One region of the Bacillus sp. SD127 genome, then DNA from elsewhere that is predicted to be linked to it. Evidence: riboswitches for the same ligand, from Rfam matches in the RefSeq annotation. Region 1 holds a riboswitch; the other holds the start of a gene.
The links. A riboswitch is a leader RNA that binds a small molecule or an ion and turns the genes downstream of it on or off. The one in region 1 is predicted to bind lysine.
Positions count from the first base shown of each region.

Region 2: linked by a shared signal. The riboswitch ahead of ACQVGS_RS04340 (amino acid permease) and the one ahead of ACQVGS_RS06945 (aspartate kinase) in region 1 are both predicted to bind lysine.

Region 1 covers NZ_CP191226.1:1,357,662-1,369,468, forward strand. The annotation lists gene uvrC (excinuclease ABC subunit UvrC) at 1-869, shown strand, start outside; lysine riboswitch at 934-1,113, shown strand; gene ACQVGS_RS06945 (aspartate kinase) at 1,239-2,471, shown strand; gene ACQVGS_RS06950 (YslB family protein) at 2,513-2,959, opposite strand; gene sdhC (succinate dehydrogenase cytochrome B558) at 3,252-3,860, shown strand; gene sdhA (succinate dehydrogenase flavoprotein subunit) at 3,894-5,654, shown strand; gene sdhB (succinate dehydrogenase iron-sulfur subunit) at 5,657-6,418, shown strand; gene ACQVGS_RS06970 (acyl-CoA thioesterase) at 6,478-6,921, shown strand; gene gerE (spore germination transcription factor GerE) at 7,037-7,261, shown strand; gene ACQVGS_RS06980 (MarR family winged helix-turn-helix transcriptional regulator) at 7,501-7,941, shown strand; gene racE (glutamate racemase) at 7,949-8,767, shown strand; gene ACQVGS_RS06990 (GerMN domain-containing protein) at 8,883-9,983, shown strand; gene rph (ribonuclease PH) at 10,094-10,831, shown strand; gene ACQVGS_RS07000 (XTP/dITP diphosphatase) at 10,844-11,440, shown strand; gene ACQVGS_RS07005 (YfcE family phosphodiesterase) at 11,455-11,807, shown strand, end outside.
Region 2 covers NZ_CP191226.1:838,975-850,781, reverse strand. The annotation lists gene ACQVGS_RS04360 (ABC transporter ATP-binding protein) at 55-864, opposite strand; gene ACQVGS_RS04355 (FecCD family ABC transporter permease) at 879-1,883, opposite strand; gene ACQVGS_RS04350 (FecCD family ABC transporter permease) at 1,883-2,923, opposite strand; gene ACQVGS_RS04345 (iron-hydroxamate ABC transporter substrate-binding protein) at 3,137-4,084, shown strand; gene ACQVGS_RS04340 (amino acid permease) at 4,449-5,858, opposite strand; lysine riboswitch at 5,963-6,142, opposite strand; gene sspJ (small acid-soluble spore protein SspJ) at 6,259-6,399, opposite strand; gene ACQVGS_RS04330 (metal-dependent hydrolase) at 6,566-7,048, shown strand; gene ACQVGS_RS04325 (LTA synthase family protein) at 7,151-9,007, shown strand; gene ACQVGS_RS04320 (substrate-binding domain-containing protein) at 9,034-9,960, opposite strand; gene modA (molybdate ABC transporter substrate-binding protein) at 10,071-10,853, shown strand; gene modB (molybdate ABC transporter permease subunit) at 10,825-11,517, shown strand; gene pgoN (glyoxal/methylglyoxal reductase) at 11,551-11,807, opposite strand, start outside.

The DNA.
Region 1 (11,807 bases):
TGCCGAAGGAGATTTTAGTGCCGGACAGCGTCGATCAATCGATGATTGAGCAGCTGTTGGAAACAAACGTCCATCAGCCGAAAAAAGGGTCGAAGAAAGAATTGCTTATGCTGGCACATAAAAACGCAAAAATCGCGCTTAAAGAAAAATTCTCTTTAATCGAACGTGACGAGGAGCGTTCAATCGGTGCTGTGCAGAAACTCGGAGACGCCTTAAATATTTATATCCCGCACAGAATCGAAGCGTTCGATAACTCGAATATACAAGGGACAAACCCGGTTTCGGCGATGATTGTGTTCATCGACGGCAAACCATACAAAAAGGAATACCGCAAATACAAAATCAAAACTGTCACAGGGCCTGATGATTACGGCTCAATGAGAGAGGTTGTCAGACGAAGATATACAAGAGTGCTTCGCGAAAACCTGCCGCTCCCTGACCTGATCATTATAGACGGAGGGAAAGGCCAGATCAATGCGGCCCGTGACGTCATAGAAAACGAACTCGGCCTTGATATCCCGATTGCCGGCTTGGCGAAGGATGATAAACACAGAACCTCCAATTTATTAATCGGCGATCCGCTGGAGACGGTTTATCTTGAACGAAACAGCCAGGAATTTTACCTGCTTCAGCGCATTCAGGATGAGGTGCACCGGTTTGCGATCAGCTTCCACAGGCAAATCCGCGGGAAAAGCGCGTTCCAGTCTGTGCTAGACGATATACCCGGAATCGGAGAAAAAAGAAAGAAAATGCTGTTAAAGCATTTCGGTTCCGTCAAAAAAATGAAGGAAGCAAGCCTCGAGGACATCAAAAAAGCGGGTGTACCCGCAGCGGCGGCACAGCTGCTTTATGATAAATTGCAAAAATAATGTTGTCCTTTTGAAAAAGTTCTGATAAAATGTGAACTAATTTCATAATTAGATCGTGTAATATGGTGAAGATAGAGGTGCGAACTTCAAGAGTAAGCCTTTGGAGAAAGATGGATTCTGAGAAAAAGGCTGAAAGGGGAGCGTCGCCGAAGCAAATAAAACCCCATCGGTATTATTTGCTGGCCGTGCATTGAATAAATGTAAGGCTGTCAAGAAATCATTTTCTTGGAGGGCTATCTCGTTGTTCATAATCATCGTGATGATTAATTGATAAGCAATGAGAGCAATTCCTCTCATTGCTTTTTTTATTGTGGACAAAGCGCTCTTTCTCCTCACCCGCACGAACCAAAATGTAAAGGGTGGTTATACATGGGTCTCATTGTACAAAAATTCGGTGGTACTTCCGTCGGCTCAGTCGAAAAAATTCAAAATGCAGCAAATCGCGTCATTGCGGAAAAACAGAAAGGCCATCAAGTCGTAGTTGTCGTATCAGCTATGGGGAAATCCACTGACGCATTGGTCAGCCTTGCAAAAGACATCACTGATCAGCCGAGCAAACGTGAAATGGATATGCTGCTGGCAACAGGCGAGCAGGTCACCATTTCCTTGCTTTCCATGGCGCTGCAGGAAAAAGGCTATGACGCCGTTTCCTATACAGGATGGCAGGCGGGGATCCGCACGGAGGCCGTCCATGGCAACGCCAGAATTACGGAGATGAACACATCCGTGTTAGAAGGCCAGCTTCAGGAAGGAAAAGTCGTTGTTGTGGCAGGGTTTCAAGGCATGACAGACGACAGTGAAATCACGACATTGGGCAGAGGTGGTTCAGACACAACAGCAGTGGCTTTGGCTGCCGCATTAAAAGCGGATAAATGTGATATTTATACAGATGTGCCCGGCGTGTTTACAACCGATCCGCGCTACGTGAAATCAGCGAGAAAGCTTGCCGGCATCTCTTACGATGAAATGCTGGAGCTTGCCAATTTAGGCGCTGGAGTTCTTCATCCGAGAGCGGTTGAATTTGCGAAAAATCACCAAGTGCCGTTAGAAGTGCGTTCAAGTACAGAAACAGAAGCGGGAACATTAATTGAGGAGGAATCATCCATGGAGCAGAATCTTATCGTCAGAGGCATCGCGTTCGAAGATCAAATCACAAGGGTAACCATCTACGGGCTGACAAGCGGCCTGACCACTTTGTCTACTATTTTTACAACTCTTGCAAAAAGAAACATTAACGTGGATATCATTATTCAAACGCAGGCGGGAGACCATGAGACCGGAATTTCCTTCTCTGTTAAATCCGAAGACGCGGACCAGACTGTTGCCGTACTTGAAGAGTACAAAGATGCGCTGGAATTCGAAAAAATCGAGACAGAAAGCAAATTGGCCAAAGTATCCATTGTCGGATCAGGCATGGTATCAAATCCCGGTGTAGCGGCTGAAATGTTTGCTGTACTGGCGGAAAAAAACATATTAATCAAAATGGTCAGCACATCTGAAATCAAAGTTTCAACAGTAGTGAGCGAAAATGACATGGTAAAAGCGGTGGAAGCACTCCACGATGCATTCGAGCTCTCGAAACATCCTTCAGCTGTGTCATGACAACCAAAAAGGCGGGACTCATGCAGTCACCGCCTTTTTCATTAAACAGGGTCTTTCATATCCCATTTAACAGTCAGAACCACTTTATCGGCTCTCTTTTTTACTTGTTCGTATGATTCGGCAATCTGATCATTCATCAATTGAATTTGCTCGGCGATGAAGCCAGCTTCCAGCTGAAAGCAAGGTTCTTTCTGATATTTTAGCCGATTGGAAATGATCTGTCCTTCAAGCTCGAATTCTAGCTCTTGTTTCTTTGCGCTAACGTTTGTGAGGGTTCCCCAGCCTGCTTCTTCAAAGAAAGCCGGAAATTCCTCCCATGATTCAAGAGGAAACTTTCGGGCGAGATGTTTCCCTGCCCAATACATCATGGAAGAGTAATCTTGGCCAAGCATGTCTGGGAGAACAATCTCTCGTATCAGTTCATAGGCATAGGCGTTCATTTCAATTTCTTTTAGATTATGTATTGATGCTTCATATTTAGACTTCATATCTGTCTCCCCTCTCTCCTTCGTATATTATAGCCCAAACAGGGGGGAGGATTACAGAATGATCCTGTAATTCTCATGAAAAATTAAGAAAGAATTATATATTGATAAAATAAAATTTTTGAATCAACTAATCAATTCGGAAAATTAGAATTTATGTACGCGTTTTCTTGACGCCCTTTTGTGGTAGGAGTAAAATGAAATTGTCAATAAATCTTAATAAAGTGCTTACAATTGAAAGAAGTGGGGGAAGAGATTTAGCACATTTCGCACTTATCAAACAGGGGGTAAAGTAATGTCTGGGAACAGAGAGTTTTATTTTCGAAGATTGCATTCCTTGCTTGGCGTCATACCGGTCGGCATCTTTTTGATTCAGCATTTAGTCGTCAACCAGTTTGCCGCAAGGGGCGCGGAAGCATTCAATAATGCTGCTCATTTTATGGATAGTCTGCCTTTCAGGTATGCTCTGGAAATCTTTATTATCTTCTTACCTTTAATTTATCATGCAGTTTATGGTGTGTACATAGCGTTTACTGCGAAAAATAACGCAGGACAATATAGCTATATGCGAAACTGGCTCTTCGTCCTGCAGCGTGTAACCGGTATCATCACTCTCATTTTTGTGAGCTGGCATGTGTGGGAAACCCGCATTGCTGCACAGATGGGCGCTGAGGTCAATTTCGACATGATGGCGAATATCTTGAGCTCGCCGGCTATGCTGGGCTTTTACATTGTAGGTGTTTTATCGACAATTTTCCACTTCTCGAACGGTTTATGGTCTTTTGCTGTCACATGGGGCATCACTGTAACGCCACGTTCTCAAAGAATTTCGACGTACGTTACGCTGATTATCTTTGTTGCACTGTCATACGTAGGCTTAAAAGCGATTTTTGCATTTGTATAAGAGTACTAGATTACTAGAGGGAGAGGGGCTATCATGAGTCAAACAAGCATTATTGTAGTCGGCGGGGGTCTTGCCGGCCTCATGGCGACAATCAAAGCAGCGGAATCAGGAATGGCGGTTAAGCTGTTTTCCATCGTTCCTGTGAAACGTTCTCATTCGGTTTGTGCCCAAGGCGGCATCAACGGAGCAGTCAATACAAAAGGGGAAGGCGACTCTCCGTGGGAACATTTTGACGATACTGTATACGGGGGAGACTTTCTTGCCAATCAGCCGCCGGTTAAGGCGATGTGTGAAGCGGCGCCATCAATCATCCACTTATTAGACCGGATGGGCGTCATGTTTAACCGGACGCCTGAGGGGCTGCTTGATTTCCGCCGATTTGGGGGTACACAGCACCACAGAACAGCTTATGCCGGTGCGACGACTGGCCAGCAGCTGCTTTACGCTTTGGACGAGCAAGTGCGCAGATACGAGGTTGCCGGTCTGGTCACAAAATACGAAGGCTGGGAATTCCTTGGCGCTATATTAGATGATGACAGAACCTGCCGCGGAATTGTCGCGCAAAACCTGACAAACATGCAAATTGAATCCTTCCGTTCTGACGCTGTCATTATGGCGACAGGCGGACCGGGAATCATTTTCGGTAAATCCACAAACTCCATGATTAATACAGGGTCTGCTGCATCGATCGTTTATCAGCAGGGAGCGTATTATGCAAATGGAGAATTCATTCAGATCCACCCGACAGCTATACCGGGGGATGATAAATTAAGGCTGATGAGTGAATCAGCGCGCGGTGAAGGCGGACGCGTATGGACATACAAAGACGGTAAGCCATGGTATTTCCTTGAGGAAAAATATCCTGCATATGGGAACCTGGTGCCGCGTGATATTGCGACACGCGAAATATTTGATGTGTGTGTGAATCAGAAACTCGGCATCAACGGCGAGAACATGGTGTATCTCGATCTGTCTCATAAAGATCCAAAAGAGCTTGATATTAAGCTCGGCGGCATCATTGAAATTTATGAGAAGTTTATGGGAGACGACCCGCGCAAACTCCCAATGAAAATCTTCCCTGCGGTTCATTATTCAATGGGCGGCTTATGGGTACATTACGATCAAATGACAAATATCCCGGGACTGTTTGCCGCTGGAGAATGTGATTACTCCATGCACGGCGGCAACCGCTTGGGAGCAAACTCCCTGCTCTCCGCGATTTACGGAGGAATGGTAGCCGGACCGAATGCGGTTAAATATGTAAACGGCTTAGAATCTTCCGCAGAGGATATGTCTTCATCGATATTCGATGCCCACGTGAAAAAAGAAGAAGAAAAATGGGCTGAGATCATGAATATGGACGGAAACGAAAATGCGTACGTCCTCCATAGAGAGCTCGGGGAATGGATGACGGCGAATGTGACGGTTGTCCGCCATAACGACAAGCTGTTGAAAACAGATGACAAAATTCAGGAGTTAATGGAGCGGTATAAAAAGATTAACATCAATGACACGACAAAATGGAGCAACCAGGGAGCTATGTTTACACGCCAGCTTTCAAACATGCTTCAGCTTGCCAGGGTGATTACACTGGGTGCTTACAACCGTAATGAAAGCAGGGGCGCCCATTATAAACCGGATTTCCCTGAGCGTAATGACGATGAATGGCTCAAAACAACAATGGCTAAACATGTAAGCCCGTATGAAGCGCCTGAGTTTGAGTATCAGGATGTCGACGTATCACTGATAACGCCTCGGAAACGGGATTACTCGAAGAAGAAGGTGGCGAAATAATCATGAGTGAGAAAAAGACCATACGATTTATTATCACACGTCAAGATACACCCGACAGCACGCCTTACGATGAAGAATTTGAAATACCATACCGCCCGAACCTGAACGTCATTTCCGCTTTAATGGAAATCCGCCGGAATCCGGTTAACGTGAAAGGTGAAAAGACAACTCCTGTCACATGGGATATGAACTGTCTTGAAGAAGTATGCGGCGCATGTTCAATGGTTATAAACGGAAAGCCCCGCCAGTCTTGTACGGCGCTTGTTGACCAGCTTGAACAGCCGATCCGCTTAAAACCGATGAAAACATTCCCGGTCGTGCGTGATCTGCAGGTTGACCGCAGCAGAATGTTTAATTCTCTGAAAAAAGTAAAAGCGTGGATACCGATCGACGGCACGTACGATTTAGGACCGGGACCGAGAATGCCGGAAAAACGCCGCCAGTGGGCATATGAATTATCAAAATGCATGACGTGCGGTGTCTGCCTGGAAGCCTGCCCGAATGTAAACAGCAAATCGAAATTCATGGGTCCGGCTCCAATGTCTCAGGTCCGTCTGTTTAACGCCCATCCGACAGGAGCCATGAACAAATCCGACCGGCTGGAAGCGCTGATGGATGAAGGAGGCCTTGCAGATTGCGGCAACTCGCAAAACTGCGTTCAATCCTGTCCGAAAGGCATTCCGCTTACCACTTCTATCGCTGCCTTAAACAGGGATACAAACTTACAAGCATTCCGCAATTTCTTCGGAAGCGACAGAGTATAAGATGAAAAAAACCTCTTCCGCATGGGAGAGGTTTTTTTAACAATAAGGAGATGAGTGAAATGAAGCTTCCTGCTTACATTGACATGCCGTTTCAAAAATGGATAGAATCCTTTTCTTTTTTTAATGAAGTATCTGTACGATTTTCTGAGACAGATATGTTTGGGCATATGAATAATGTAATCCCTTTCATCTATTTTGAAGAAGCGAGGATATCTTATTTTAAAAATCTGAATATGATGAAACAACATAAGCAAACCATGACAGTCGTCGCCAGTCAGCAATGTGATTATCTGCGCCAAGTTATGCCTTATGAAGACTTGCGTATTTATGTAAAAACAAGCGCTGTCGGCAGTTCATCCCTCACCTTGCATTACCTCGGAGAAAATAGCGTAGGGGAGCCTTGCTTCACTGGAGCTGTTGTCATGGTTCAAGTGTCAAAGGAAAGCGGAAAGGCTGTCAGCTGGACGAGTGAGGAGAAAGAAAAGCTTCTCCATACACGATAAACTAATTCTTCTGTAAACGTCACCTCCTGCGCCCTCCTGACATATGATATCTTGACTATATCAAAACCCATTCGTTTCAGATTCGCTCTCACCTTAGCAAGGAGGGTTACAATACTTGAAGGAGAAAGAATTTCAATCGAAGCCGCTGCTAACGAAAAGAGAAAGAGAAGTGTTCGAATTGCTCGTTCAAGATAAGACAACAAAGGAGATTGCAAGCGAGCTATTTATCAGTGAGAAAACCGTTCGAAACCATATTTCAAATGCCATGCAGAAATTAGGTGTGAAAGGGCGTTCGCAAGCCGTTGTTGAGCTTCTTAGAATGGGTGAGCTAGAGCTTTAATCCTTGCCGGTATTCCTTCTTTTTAGGAGGGAGCCGGTTATTGCTGTTTGTTTGAAAAGTTCCAAATTCCTATATTAAACTAGGATGATACGATATAAAACGAGATTTTCAATTTGCTTTCATTTGCCTAATGTCCCTCTATTTCTCGTCCCGCGAGTCTTGCATTTTCTTTAAAAAAGAAGGAAAATAGACACGGAACGCTTTTGTGCGTAAGAGATCCTTGAGTGAGGGATGGACAAATGACATCAAAACCTTTGGAGCATGTTGCGGACATTGAAAAGTCGCTCCGCCACATTGCCGCGATCATTAAACAAAAAGGAAGAGAAATCCTAAACCAATACGCGATCACGCCGCCGCAATTTGTCGGTCTGCAATGGCTTTATGAATTAGGAGACATGACAATCGGCGAACTATCGGGGAAAATGTATCTGGCATGCAGCACGACGACGGATCTCATCGACCGTATGCAAAAAAATGAGCTTGTCGAGCGGGTAAAGGATCCGGCGGACAGACGTGTCGTCAGGATACACCTTCTGCCTGAAGGAGAACGCATTATCCAAGAGGTCATTACAAAAAGGCAGGAATACCTGCGTGATATGTTCGAAACGTTTACAGATGAAGAAATAGCCATCTTCGAAAAATCATTGATGAAACTGCAGCATGAAATGAAGAGAAAATGAGGCGATTTTGTTGGAACAACCAATAGGAGTCATTGATTCCGGGGTTGGCGGGTTAACCGTTGCAAAGGAAATCATGAGACAGCTACCAAAAGAAAATATAATCTACGTAGGGGATACAAAACGGTGTCCGTACGGGCCGCGTCCTGAAGAAGAAGTGCTTCAATACACGCGGGAGCTGACGAATTATTTGTTGAAAAACCACCACATTAAGATGCTGGTGATCGCCTGCAACACCGCGACAGCAATTGCACTGGAAGACATCCAGCGCGACGTTGATATTCCGGTGGTCGGGGTGATCCAGCCTGGTGCGCGGGCAGCGATAAAAGTGACAGAAAATCAGCATATCGGTGTAATCGGCACAGAAAACACCATTAAGAGCAATGCTTATGAAGAAGCCCTTCTGGCATTAAATGCCGAACTGAAGGTCGAAAATCTTGCCTGTCCGCTGCTTGTGCCGTTTGTGGAAAGCGGAAAGTTTCTGGACAAAACAGCAGACGAGATTGTCAAAACATCATTATCTCCGTTAAAAGATACATCGATTGACTCGCTGATTTTAGGCTGCACCCATTATCCTATTTTAAAAGACGCAATTCAAAGATATATGGGGGAGCATGTGAATATTATTTCGTCAGGCGATGAAACAGCCCGGGAAGTGAGTACGATTCTATCGTATAAAGGACTGCTGAATCAATCTCCGTTTACCCCGGATCATCAATTCCTGACTACAGGAGAACGGGATCAGTTTGCGAAAATAGCAGATGACTGGTTTGGCCATGAAGTAGGTCACGTAGAATGCATCTCTTTGCGAGAACCAATTAGAAGATAGTTTTGCCCCGCAACGGCGTGTTGCGGGTTTTTTCTGTTTTTAATGGAATTCATCGGTCTATTTCCCGCAGAGGCTCGTATACATAGTAGTACAAACAGCCTTAGGAGGGAAAAGTATGCTGAAAAAAGGACCTGCAGTCATTGGTGCCACTTGTCTCACCTCTGCCTTGCTTTTATCCGGGTGCGGTTTATTTCAATCCGATAAGACAGCTGAGGAAATCGATCCGCCTCAAGACGTTACATACGTAAATGATGAAGCGGGGACCGATTCAAATACAACAGCAGCCGAAAAAACAAAAAATGAAAAAAGTGATACCGAAAAAGCGAATCAGGACTCTTCTACAGTGATGAGGGAGCTTTATCTCATTGATAAAAACGGTTATGTCGTTGCTCAAACGATGCCTCTTCCGAAAAGTGAAGGAACGGCTAAGCAGGCGCTTGAATACCTTGTGCAGGGCGGGCCTGTGTCAGAGATTCTGCCGAATGGCTTCAGAGCTGTTTTGCCGGCTGACACAACTGTTAACGTAGATATCAAAAAAGATGGCACTGCTATAGCGGACTTCTCGAAAGAATTTAAAAACTATAAGAAGGAAGATGAACAGAAAATCGTTCAATCGGTGACGTGGACGCTGACTCAATTCAGTTCAATTGATAAAGTAAAGCTGAGAATCAACGGCCATGAACTGAAGGAGATGCCTGTAGGCGGCACGCCGATCTCAGACGATTTAAGCCGTAAGGACGGGATTAATTTGGAAACAGCAGGCGTCAATGATCTCACTGCTACACATCCGCTGACAGTCTACTATTTGGCGGAAACCGATGACAGTGAGTATTACGTGCCGGTAACGAAACGAATTGACAATTCTAAAACAGACGACATTACAGCGGCTATTAATGAACTGGCTGAGGGCCCGAGCAAGGCGAGCGGCCTGTTAACGGATTTCAGCGAAGATGTGAAATTGGTCAGTAAGCCGAAAATCAAAGATGGACGTGTAACGTTAGATTTTAATCAATCCATTTTCGGAAGCGCCGATGAAAAGACGAAAATGATTTCTTCAGAAGTGCTCAACAGCATTGTGCTGACTTTAACAGAGCAGCCGGATGTAAAAAGCGTATCCGTTAAAGTGAACGGAAAAGCCGAGCTTGTGAACGAAAAAGGCGAAAAACTTTCAGAAGCGGTATCCAGACCGTCTCAAGTGAATACGGGTAGTTTTTAAATTGGGATTTTTGATATACTAGAAAGAAAGAGGTTAGCGTTCCGGCTGCCTCTTTCTTTATTCAATTCCGGGACAAAAATGGTTTATGTACATACAATCGGAGGTAAAACATGAGACATGACGGAAGACAACATGATGAGCTGCGTCCAATCACGTTTGATTTGGACTTTATCAGCCATCCGGAAGGGTCTGTTCTAATAACAGCGGGGAATACAAAAGTAATCTGCAACGCATCTGTAGAGGACCGCGTACCGCCGTTTTTGCGGGGCGGAGGCAAAGGGTGGATTACAGCTGAGTATAGCATGCTGCCGCGGGCTACAAATCAAAGAACGATCAGAGAATCTTCCAAAGGAAAAATTTCCGGCAGAACGATGGAAATTCAGCGTTTGATCGGCCGCGCGCTTCGGGCAGTCGTTGATTTAGAGAAACTGGGCGAACGTACGATTTGGATTGACTGTGATGTCATTCAGGCGGACGGAGGAACGAGAACGGCTTCCATTACCGGAGCATTTCTTGCCATGGCGATTGCGGTTGGCAAGCTTCTCAAAGCAGGAACGATTAAAACAAACCCGCTCACTGATTACCTGGCAGCGATCTCTGTCGGAATTGATAAAGAGCGGGGAATTTTGTTAGATTTAAATTATGAAGAAGATTCTGCTGCTGAAGTTGATATGAATGTCATCATGACAGGCAGCGGCCGCTTTGTGGAGCTTCAGGGAACAGGGGAAGAGGCAACCTTTTCACGTGAGGATCTGAATGGGCTTCTCGGTCTTGCAGAAAAAGGCATTCAGGAACTGATTGACAAGCAAAAAGAAGTACTGGGCGATTCTCTTCCAGAACTGAAATAATGACAGAAAGGCTTGATCATCATGAAAGAAGCAATTATTGCAACTCACAATCCGGGAAAAGTGAAGGAATTTAAAGAAATCCTTGAGCCGAAAGGGTACGAGGTAAAATCATTAGCTGAAATCGGGTTTACAGATGAAATTGAAGAGACAGGCCATACGTTTGAAGAAAATGCGATTCTAAAAGCGGAAGCGGTGGCGAAAGCAGTGAACAAAATGGTGATTGCAGACGACTCCGGCTTGTCCGTTGATAATTTAGGAGGCCGTCCCGGCGTCTATTCAGCACGCTATGCAGGGGAACAGAAAGATGACCAGGCGAATATCGATAAAGTGCTGAGCGAGCTGAGAGGCATCGAAAAAGAACAGCGCACGGCACGTTTTCGCTGCGCGCTTGCCGTAAGTATTCCGGGAGAGGAAACAAAAACAGTCGAAGGTCATGTTGAAGGTTATATTGCCGAAGAGCCGAGAGGAGAATACGGATTTGGCTATGACCCGATCTTTATCGTCAAAGATAAAGATAAAACTATGGCCGAGCTGACAAGTGATGAAAAAAATAAAATCAGCCACAGGGCTGACGCGCTTAAAAAGCTGTCGAAGCTGTTGGAGGCATAAGGGGGAGCTTATATATGAACGTGCTGATTATCAGTGACAGCCATGGGCTTGAAGAGGAGCTTCAAACCATAGCGAAACGTCATGAAGCGGATGTTGATCTCATGATTCATTGCGGAGACTCTGAGCTTGAAACCGGCCATCCGGCGTTAGAGCCTTATTCCGTTGTAAAAGGCAATTGTGATTTTATCGGTGATTTTAAGGACGAGCTCCTGCTGACGGCCGGTTCCAAAAAAATATTGGTTACGCACGGACACCTTCATGGTATTAAACAGACCTTGCTAAACGTATACTATCGTGCAGAGGAGCTCGGAGCGGATATCATTTGCTTCGGGCATTCACACATCGCAGGAAGCGAAATGCTGCGCGG
Region 2 (11,807 bases), 520 kb from region 1:
ATTATATTTTTGTGGTTAAAAATAAAAAATCCCGGCGTCATGCCGGGATTTTTCTTACACAGAAACAAGCTGTTTTTCAGTTTTAATCAGGTCGTAGGTTAAGCATACTGGTTTATTTGTACGAGGATCAGTGACGATTTCGGCATCAATCTGGAATACCCGCTTCAAAATATCCGGCGTCATGACCTCCAGTGCGGTCCCTTCCTTGATGACCGTGCCTTTTTTGAGCGCAATCATATAATGGGAAAAACGGGCCGCGTGATTCAGATCATGAATCACCATTAAAATCGTCCGTCCTTGCTCCTTGTTCAGTCTGTCAAGCAGCTGCAGGATTTCGAGCTGATGTGCGAGATCGAGATATGTTGTAGGCTCGTCAAGCAAAAGCAGCTCTGTCCCTTGTGCAAGCGCCATCGCAATCCACACGCGCTGACGCTGTCCGCCTGACAATGCCTCAATCGGACGCTCATGGTATTCCGCCATGCCGGTTTCTTCGAGTGCCCATTTGATGATGCGGCGGTCTTCATCATTTAATCTGCCGAAGCCTGATTGATGCGGAAATCTGCCGTACGACACCAATTCGTACACCGTTAAACCGCTCGGAGCCTCAGGCGTCTGCGGCAGAATGGCCATATCCTTCGCAATGTCCTTAGTAGACATTTTATGAATCGCATTGCCGTTTAAGTAAACGGCACCTTGATGTGAGCGCATAATTCTGGACATCGTTTTTAATATCGTTGACTTTCCGCAGCCATTCGGCCCAATTAAGGTTGTTATTTTTCCTTTAGGAATGGATATATTTAAATCTTCTACAATCAGCCTGTCGCCATAACCGATCCCAAGCTGTTCCGTTGATAATGAATTCAAGTTCGGTCCCCTCCTCAATTCGATTTCATCAATAAATAAATAAAGTAAGGCGCACCTAAAACGGAGATGACAAGTCCGACCGGAATTTCTGACGGTGCCAATACATTTCTCGCCAGCGTATCAGCCAGAAGAAACAGAAACGCGCCGATAAAGGCGGAAACCGGTATAAGCGTCTGGTGGCGGGGACCGGTAAGCCTCCTTGCCACATGCGGTGCGATTAATCCGAGGAACGCGATGCCTCCTGCAGCTGCCACACAGGATGCGGCAAGAGCGACCGCTGCCAGAAGGAGAATCCGTCTTTCCTTTTCAACAGCAGTGCCAAGTCCGGTCGCTAATTGGTCTCCCAGCTGTAAAATGTTCAGATAGCGTGCTTTATATAAAGTAAAAGGAAGCAAAATCACAATCCAGGGGAGTACCGCCCAGATCATGTTCCAATTGGCCCCCCATATCGAGCCTGATATCCAAACTGCAGCCTGCATAAAGTCATGCGGGTCCATTTTGAGCTGAAAAATAAGCAAAAGGGCATTAAATCCGGCATTTACACCGATTCCGACTAGGATCAGCCGAATCGGAGTCACACCTTTTTTCCAAGCCAGAAGATAAATGAGAAACGCGGCGAGGAACGCGCCTGCCAGAGCGCTGAACGGCAGCATAAACGTCCCTAAAAAGCCGAGATCTGATGCTGACCCTTGAAAAAAGTAAATAAAGAGCACAACAGCAAGCGAACCCCCGGCGTTAATCCCGAGAATACCCGGTTCAGCCAAATCATTTTGAGACACGCTTTGCAAAATGGCTCCGGCAACAGCAATACCCGCCCCGACAAGCAGCGACAAAATTATTCGCGGCAGCCTGAACTCAAATAAGACAAGCTCATCCCGCGCCGTTCCTTGGCCGAAAAAGACCTTGAGCGTTTGCAATGGGGCAATTTTAATGACACCCAGATTCAGACTGATAAAAAAGACAAACATGATCAGCAGAAAAGTCACTGCTATCACAACAAGAGGTTTTTTCGTTTTCATTACAGCCCTCTCCTTTCACGACGTGCCAAATAAAAGAAAAAGGGAACACCGATGAGAGAGGTCAGCGCGCCGACAGGCGTTTCAAACGGCGCGTTCACGAGTCTGGCCGCAATGTCAGCAAAAACAAGCAAAACAGCGCCAAGCACCGCCGAGCAAGGAATAATCCACCGATAATCAACCCCTACCAAAAACCTTGTGATATGAGGAATGATCAGTCCGATAAACGCGATAGTGCCGGCAATGGAAACAGCAGCTCCCGTCAACACCACAACGACAAGCATGCCAACCAGTTTCACCGCTGATGTATATTGCCCAAGCCCCTTCGCCAGATCGTCACCGAGGCTTAACACCGTCACAGACCGGGCAATGATAAACGCAAACGTCAAACCGACAGCTCCTGCAATAACCAGCAGCTGAACGCCTGACCATTTCACACCCGCTACCCCGCCTGCGTACCAAAAGCTGACATCCTGTGCTACATCAAAACGGAGCGCAATTGCGGTTGAAATGCCCGTAAAGAAATAACTGACGGCCGTTCCGGCAAGAGCAAGCTTTACAGGCGTGAGACCGCCCCTGGAAAACATGCCGATGCCCAATACCGTCGATGCCCCCAGTCCGGCGCCCGCAAAGGACCACAGCACAAGCCCGAAGGCAGAAAGTCCTGGAAAAAAAGCAAACGCAATCGAAATAGCAAAAGCAGAGCCCGATGTTATCCCCATAATAGAAGGCTCCGCCAATGGGTTTCTCGTCATGCCCTGCATGATCGCCCCAGACACGGCTAACAATGCGCCGACAAGCGCGGCAGCAGCCGTTCTTGGCAGCCGAAGATCGTGTATAATTTGGTGTGAGGTTTCATTTGGCTGGAAATGAAAGATGGCGTCCCACACAGTCCGTAAATGGATATCCGCAGCACCGAGAGAAATGGACAGCATCGCGCCGAAGCATAATAAACATACCCCCGCAACAAGCACAATGACCGCACCAAACGACCGGGATGTCCATTGAATTTCTTCATCTGATATCATCTGTTTATTTTTCATGTGACTCAACAGCCGTACTTCCTTTCGATAATGATAATGATTATCAATTGCTGTTTCAGTATATCACTTTTTTCTGCTGATTTAATAGAGCGTTTTGATAAAAATGAGAATATGAATGCAAAAATATCGTGTCAACTGGCACTTGTGATGATATAATCACAGGTGATAATGATTCTCTTTATCATCTATTTATTTGGAAAGAAGGTATGAGATATGACCCATACATACAAGAAGCTTGGTGCCGCTTTTTTTGCTCTTTTATTGATTGCAGCGCTGGCAGCCTGCGGAAATCACTCAGAAAGCAAAGGCTCTTCCTCTGATTCAAAAGACGAAGAAACCGTTACATACAAGGCTGAAAACGGAAATGTAAAAATTCCCAAACATCCTAAACGGGTGGTTGTCATGGCTGACGGCTACTACGGAGACTTCAAAACACTGGGCATCAACGTCGTCGGTGCACCTGAAAATGTATTTAAAAACCCTTACTACAAAGGTAAAACCGATGGTGTCACAAATATCGGAGACGGCACTTCTGTTGAAAAAGTGATTGATTTAAAGCCTGACCTGATCATCGTTTGGACTACACAAGGCGCCGATATTAAAAAGCTCGAAAAAATCGCGCCGACTGTTGCGGTGAAATACGATAAACTCGATAACATCGAACAGTTTAAAGAATTCGCAAAAATGACAGGAACGGAAGATAAAGCGGAGAAGTGGCTTGCCGAGTGGGACAAAAAAGTCGCGGCAGCCAAAACAAAAATTCAAAAAGTCATTGGTGACAAAACAGTTTCTATTATGCAAACAAACGGCAAAGACATTTATGTATTCGGTAAAGATTTCGGAAGAGGCGGAAGCATCGTCTACAAAGATCTTGGTTTACAGGCCACAAAGCTGACAAAGGAAAAAGCGATTGACCAAGGCCCAGGGTATACCAGCATTTCTTTAGAAAAGCTCCCTGACTTCGCCGGAGATTACATTTTCGCGGGTCCATGGCAATCAGGCGGAGACGATGGCGGCGTATTTGACAGTTCCATTTGGAAAAACCTCGATGCTGTCAAAAATGATCATGTCTATAAAATTGACCCGATCGGCTTCTATTTCTCAGACCCGATTTCACTAGAAGGACAGCTGAAGTTTATCACGAAAAGCTTAACAAAATAAACAAAGAGAGCCGCACTGATCTGCGGCTCTTTTCTATATTGCAAAGAATCCGACAGGACGGAGCAACTCATATTGAACCACATCGCATATTTTCTTTCTCAATTCATATTAAGCTGCATCATCATCGCCGTAAGTTTTTTCAACGGTCTTTATATCGGAAAGCCTTTTTCTCATGTGCTTCTCGTTTTTATTTAAGTGCTGGCTTTGTTTCATTTTCTGAAGAAACGGAAAAAGCGTTTTTTGCATATTCGAATGTCCTATCACTGACAGCGTTCCTGTCCGCTATTTTGTGTATGGGACTTATAACAGGAGAAATAACGTTTTTATAAAAAAGACACCTGACTGCATTGTCAGGTGTCTTTTTTTATGCTTGTTTTTCTTTAGAGAATTTCTTTATCACAAACGGATAAATTGCCAGACCGACAAAGAACAAACCGATACCGAGAATAAATGTCGTTAAATCCGCTGTGCCTGTTACGATAACAAACAATGAGTATACACACGCTAAAATCGCGATCAATCCGTCTTTTACCCGGGAACCTTTCAGCTGATCATACGTTTCGCCTTTTATAACAAGCTTCAGGCTGTAAATCGCAGACACTAAATACGGAATTAAATACGCAAGGGTTGCCGCTGTCGTTAAAAACGTAAATGCGTCACTTATTGTCCGGGAAATAACAGAGAATATGAAGACCTGTGACATCACATTTGTAATGATCAAAGAAATAACCGGGCTTCCTTTTTTATTTGTTTTCGCAAAGACCGCCGGAAAATCTCCTGCTTTAGCAGCTTGGTACGGAACCTCAGAGCCAAGCAAAATCCAGCCGAGCATCGTTCCGAATAAGCAAAGAATCGCCAGTAGCGCCATAATCACGCTTCCTGCGTTTCCGACAATCGCATACAGCACATCAACGAACGGTTTTTCAGATCCGACAAGCTTATCGTGCGGCAGAACCCCCATTGTGATCAATGTGACAATAATGTAAATGCTTAACGCGATCAACAAACCTGTGATGGTCGCACGTTTCACATCACGCTGAGTACGCGCGCGTCCAGACAAGATCACTGCTGATTCAATTCCGACAAACGCCCATAGAGTAGAAATGGCGGCGTTGTGAACCTGTCCGCCGATGCCAATGCTTGTGCCGTTCTCACCTTGAATCGGAAAATAAAAATGATCGAATAATGTCGTTTGAAACACAAACAATCCGGCAATGATAAAGAAAACAAAACCTAATACTTTTGAAAACGTTGTGATAAAGTTTAATTTACTAGCACCGTTAATGCTTGCAACAAGAATCGTGTGCGTTCCCCAGAGCAAAATCGTACATACAGCAAACGTCAGCAATTGGCCGAGTGTTACCTCTTGGCTGCCGACAGCAAACAGTACACGTTTATCAACTAAAATTGGGAAAAACGAAGTCAAGTAACCGGCTAGACTTGTGATAATCGCCACGTTACTGATCCAGCTGGCCACCCAGTAGCCCCACACCATTGTGAATCCGGCAGCGTTCCCTTTTTTTGGATCAGAAAACAGCGCTCTCGCATAACTTTGCGGCCCCGCTGTCAGCTCAGGCTTGCGAATAGACAAGTGCCCGAAGACAAGCGCAATCATCAACACGCCCGCACCTGTCAAAAGCCAGGCGGACGTAGCGCCAAGCGGACTTGCAATCGAAGCAAGCGAACTTGGCAGGGAGAAAATCCCCGATCCAACCATATTTCCAACGACAAACGCCGTTAATAACCAAAAACCCCATTTTTTTGTCTGTTCCATTCCAGTACCTCCAATGATTCTTTGTACGGACCAGAACCCGAGATCATGTAAACACAAAAAAAGCCTGAACAAAAGTCCATGCTTAAAGAAACACACACCCTTGATCTCCGGATAGCCCTCCGCGAAAAAGCACGCGGCAGTCCTGCACTTATTCAGATACAGTCCCAGCATAGAAAAGGATCGGCTTTCTCCACACTTCGGCGCTGATGCCTTTTACACATGTTTAACAGCTCCTGTCAGCCTGGCATGTGTGACTCATCATCCGCGCAACCTCTACCTCACTGAGAAAGAGTGAGGATTTATTTATTCAGTTACTCCCAGAAGGTTATCAAAGAAAGAATGATCTGTCAAAGGGAACAGATGGAAAATGCGGATAGAGCCAAGCCCTATCCGCATGCGGTTAGCGATTATTTTTCTTTTTTTGCACAGCTTCTTGAAGCGGATCATCTTTAAGAGCTGAACCGGCATCCTCAAGAGCTCCTTGGATTACGTTTTTTTCTTTTTCAGAACGTTTACCTTTATCTTTATTAAAGAAAGCCATTCGTATCACCTCTTTTAGAAAATAGGTACATCTTTAAGATGCCTTTTTCTCAGGAAATTATGCGGCTCATTTTTTTATCGGCCAAAGTTCTGTTGCTCAAACATACATTCTCTTGATATATTTGTAATTCAGAGATTTTTGCAAAAGATAAAGGAGAAGCGGGGAAATGACAGGAAAAACACACATCATGGGAGGCATCGCTTCTTGTACCGCAGCGGCTTATTATTATGGATTTGACCCAGTACTCATGGCGGCGTCCGGCGCGGTTGGCGCATTAATTCCCGACATCTGCCACACGCAAAGTAAAATCGGAAGAAAATTTCCTATCTTATCGAAAATTGTCAGTTCCGTATTTGGCCACCGCACCTTTACACACAGCCTGCTGTTTCTGCTCATCATGTTTTTTATCACAGCCACATATATTCCAGATAAAAACATATCAGCAGGGCTGATGATCGGAATGGCAAGCCACTTGGTTCTGGATGCCTGGACAGTGAATGGCATCAAATTGTTATTCCCTTCAACCATTCGCATACGGCTGCCGTTGTATATGAAGACAGGCAGTTTTTCCGAACAGCTTGTGTTGGCCGGTCTGACAATAGCGTCATGCTATTATTTTTATATGCTGTTCCATGGGCGCATGTTTTAAACACGAGTGCTGAAGCTTGTCTAAGAAGACTGTTTTTAGTAGGTTTTACATAAGAAGCATCTCATGGCAGATGTTCAAGAAAACGTGAGGAGTTATAAATTGATGAAAGGAACCTTTTTTCACAATCAGCGTTTTTTAAGTTTATCCATCTTATTCATGTGGATCAAAACTTATGTGATCTATAAACTGGGTTTTGATTTGCAGATCGACTCTCTATTGCAGGAGCTGATTCTGCTGATCAATCCGCTTAGCTTCATACTCCCTCTATTTGGGATTGGCCTGCTTTTAAAAGGCAGCAAGCAGCGCATCTTTTTGCTGATTGCCAATTTGGTTCTGACTGCCATTTTGATCTCCAACACGATTTTTTACGGCTTTTATATCGATTTTATTACCATCCCGGTTTTGTTTCAGGCCAGCAACATGAGCGATATGGGCAGCAGTGTAAAAGAACTGTTCAATCCTTTGTTCATCGCTCTGTTTGCGGATTTGGCTTTTCTTCTGCTGCTTTCCAGAAAAGAGAAGAGTCCCGAGTCGAAAGCGAACCCCCGTACGGTCAAGCGGTACTATGCCGCTTCCTGCGGGATTCTTATATGTACGCTGGGACTTGCAGAAATTGAACAGCCGAAGCTATTGGCACATTCCTTCGACCGGGAAGTGCTCGTCAAAAGTATTGGCCTGTTTCAGTTCCACATCTACGATACCATTTCTCAGACTGTCAATATGAGTGCGAAGGCATTTGCCGATGAAGACAGCCTCTCTACAATCAAAAACTACACTGAGGCTGACTACAGCAAGCCTGATCCAAGCAAGTTCGGACTGGCAAAGGGACGGAATGTGATTTTTGTGACGCTTGAATCGACTCAAAGCTTTGTTCTGAATGAAAAGGTAAACGGAAAAGAAATTACCCCGTTTATGAATGACCTGATGAAAAAGAGCTATTCCTTTGATCATTTTTATCAGCAAACAGAGCAAGGCAAAACGTCTGATTCGGAATTTATCGTCGCTAACTCTCTATACCCTTCCCTAAGCGGCGCCGTCTTTTTTACGAAAAGTGACCATCAATTTCATACGATGTACAAATCACTCAAGCAGAATGATTATTATTCAGCCGTCTTTCACGCCAATCATAAAACATTTTGGAACAGAGATGTGATGTATGAAACGTTTGGGATTGACCGCTTTTTTGATGTCGATGAGTTCCATGTGACTCCTGAAACCTCAACAAGCTGGGGATTAAAGGATAAGGAATTTCTGGAACAGTCAGCTGCTAAACTGAAAAGCCTGCCGAAGCCGTTCTACAGCAATTTCATCACATTGACGAACCATTTTCCGTTTGAAATTGATGAAAAGGATCAGCTGATTGATGAATATGATTCAAGCAGCGACCTGTTAAACCGCTATGTGACGACGGTTCGCTATGAGGATGAAGCACTGAAGCATTTTATCAAAAAGCTCAAGGATGAAGGCTTATACGAAAACTCGATGATTGTCTTTATGGGAGATCATTACGGCATATCAGAAGCCCATAATAAAGCCCTGGCTGAGTTTTTAGGAAAAAGTGAAATTACGCCATATGACACCGTCCAGCTTCAGCGGGTGCCGTTTATCATTCATATTCCTGGAATCACTGATCAAAACCCGGAAACAATCTCCGATGCCGGAGGACAGGTTGACGTCAGGCCGACTCTGATGCACCTGCTCGGAATTGATACAAAAGGTGATATTCAGTTTGGCAATGATTTGCTGTCAAACAACCGAACGCCATTTGCCGTGCTGAGAAACGGCAGCTTTATCACGAACGACTATGTATATACGAAAAATACATGCTATAGCCAAAAAACAGGAGAAGTGTTAGAAAATCAAGATGCGTGCGCTCCCTATAAAGAAAAAGCAAATGAAGAGCTGTCTCTCTCTGATAAAATGTTAAATGGAGACCTTCTGCGTTTTTATGGTCAATAAAAAAATCCCTCTACGAGGGATTTTTTTCATGTTTCGTATATCACTTTACCTGTCAGCTTCGTTTGATAGCCATTAAGATGAGACAGGTTGGCCTTATATTCTTCCGATTTCAAGATGCTCTTTACAGCTTCAAGCAGCTGCTGGTGTTTTTTCAAAATGACAATGTCGTATTGTTCCTCGATGAGCGGGATAAAATCAACGCTTCCCATATGTGCCGCGTGCTGCGCCCCGATTCCCGCGTCTGCCTGTCCGCTCGAGACTTGGGAGGCAACAGCATAATGATCAGTCACAATGTCACTGTAGCCCTTGACGTCTGAAGGTGTCACACCAAGCAGACCAAGCTGTTCGTCAAGCAGCACTCTTGCGCCCGATCCTTTTTCTCTGTTGATGATGCGGATGTCGGTTCGTTTCAGGTCATCCCAGCTTTGTATGTTTTTCGGATTTCCTTTTTGAACGTATAAGCCGGCTTTGCGAAGGACAACATTCATCTGACAAAACGGTTCGCCTGACAGAATGCGTTTCACATAAGGCGTATTATATTGAGCGGTTTCCGCATCGTACAGATGCAGGCTGACAATGTCGCATTTGCCTTGGTACATGTCAATGAGGCTGTTTAAGCTGCCTTTGTATTGGCGGAGCGGCGTCTCTTGAATGGCATTTTCCAAATGCTTGCTGAGCAGATCCATCGATATATCCTGTCCGCTGATGACGACATTCCGCCTTCCCTCCGGCATCGGCTCCTGTGCCTTTCTCGGCTCTTCGGGTGAAGACACAGGCTGAGACATTCTCATGTTCGCCTTATATTGCTTTAAATCTGCTTCATCGACACGCATCTGCCTTCCGACACGGTAAGCAGGGATCATGCCTTTTTTAATCAAATCATAAACGGTCAGCTTTGATACCTTCAGCAGACCAGCAACTTCTTCTATCGTATAGGAAGAGGTTTCATTCATCATCATCACTCTCCTATTTCATTATACCTTTTCGGAGAATGTAAAAAAACCCACATAACCCAAACATAATCAGTTATAATTAGATATAACTAATTATAAGGGGTGCAATCATGTTTAAGAAGTATTCCATTCTGACCGCAGCATTAACTGTTTTTCTGCTTGCAGCAGGCTGCTCTGCCAGCCAATCATCAAGTGACAAAGAGAAAAAAGTGACCTTAACTGTCTCAGCAGCTGCCAGTGCCCAGGATGCACTCGAGGAAATTCAAAAGAACTACGAGAAAACCCATCACAATATTACGATCCAAGATAACTTTGGCTCATCAGGTGCCTTGCAAAAGCAAATTTCTCAAGGAGCCGGGGCCGATCTGTTCTTCTCAGCCGCTGAGGACAAATTCCAAAAGCTTGTAGATGATGGGGATATCGCTAAAAAAGACAGCACTCATTTAGTCGGAAATGAAATTGTGCTCGTTGTGCCTAAGGATGGAGATTCACCAGTCACAGGCTTTGACAATCTGACTGATTCAGAAAAAATTGCTCTCGGGACTCCAGAATCTGTACCGGCAGGAGCTTATGGAAAAGAATCACTGACAAACCTGTCTCTATGGGACAAAGTAAAAGATAAGATCGTGTACGGAAAAGACGTTCGCCAGGTTCTTTCATATGTAGAAACAGGCAATGTAGACGCAGGTGTCGTTTATAAAACAGACGCGCTGATCTCTAAGAAAGTCAAAATCGTCGATGAGACAAAAGCTGATACACACAGCCCGATCGTTTACCCGTTAGGAATTGTAAAAGATACGAAACACCATAAGGAAGCGAAGCAATTTTACGATTACCTGCAAACTGACGAAGCGATGAAAGTGTTTGAGAAATATGGTTTTACTGCTGAATAACATCAGCACTTCAGAATTTTTCACGCCGGTTATGCTTTCTTTTCAAGTGGCGGCGGTCGCCGGAATCGCGGTGATCATTCTCGGAACTTTGGCAGGGGCATGGATGTCACAAGCATCATTTTTCGGAAAAACCGCACTCGAAACGATTTTTATGCTTCCTCTCGTTCTTCCGCCCACCGTTGTCGGTTTTATTTTGATCGTCATGTTTGGAAAGCACAGCTTCATCGGACAAGCGATCGAATGGATCTTTCATCAGCCCGTGATCTTCACCTGGTGGGCTGCTGTGATTGCTTCTGCTATCGTGGCTTTTCCGCTTATGTATCAATCGGCCAAAACCGGATTTTCCGATATTGACCCCGATATAGAGGGAGCGGCAATGGTAGACGGCGCAAGCAGATGGAAGGTGTTTATCCATATCTCCATTCCGCTGGCGTATCCATCGTTGCTGACCGGAAGCATTCTCAGTCTGGCGCGGGCGCTCGGTGAATTCGGCGCCACCTTAATGTTTGCCGGGAATATCCCGGGTGTTACCCAAACGCTGCCGACAGCCATTTATGTCGCTTTGGATTCCGGCAACAACGCACTTGCATGGGCGTGGGTCGTCTGTATCATCGTCATTTCTTTTCTGATGCTGTTTTTGATTCAACTGAAAAAAACACATTAAAAAACTCCCCGTACTTAGACGGGGAGTTTTTGATTAAAACAGAAGCTCATCGGGGTTTGGACCGACACGTTCATCTTGATTTAACGCATCAATCTTGTCCATGTCTTCTTGAGACAATTCGAAATCAAAAATATCAGCGTTTTCGATAATACGGTGTTCTTTAATCGATTTTGGAATCGTTACAACTTCATGCTGAAGATCCCAGCGCAAAATCACTTGTGCTACAGATTTATTATATTTTTCAGCGATCTGTGTCAGCACTTCGTTATCAAGCAGCTGGCCCTGCATAA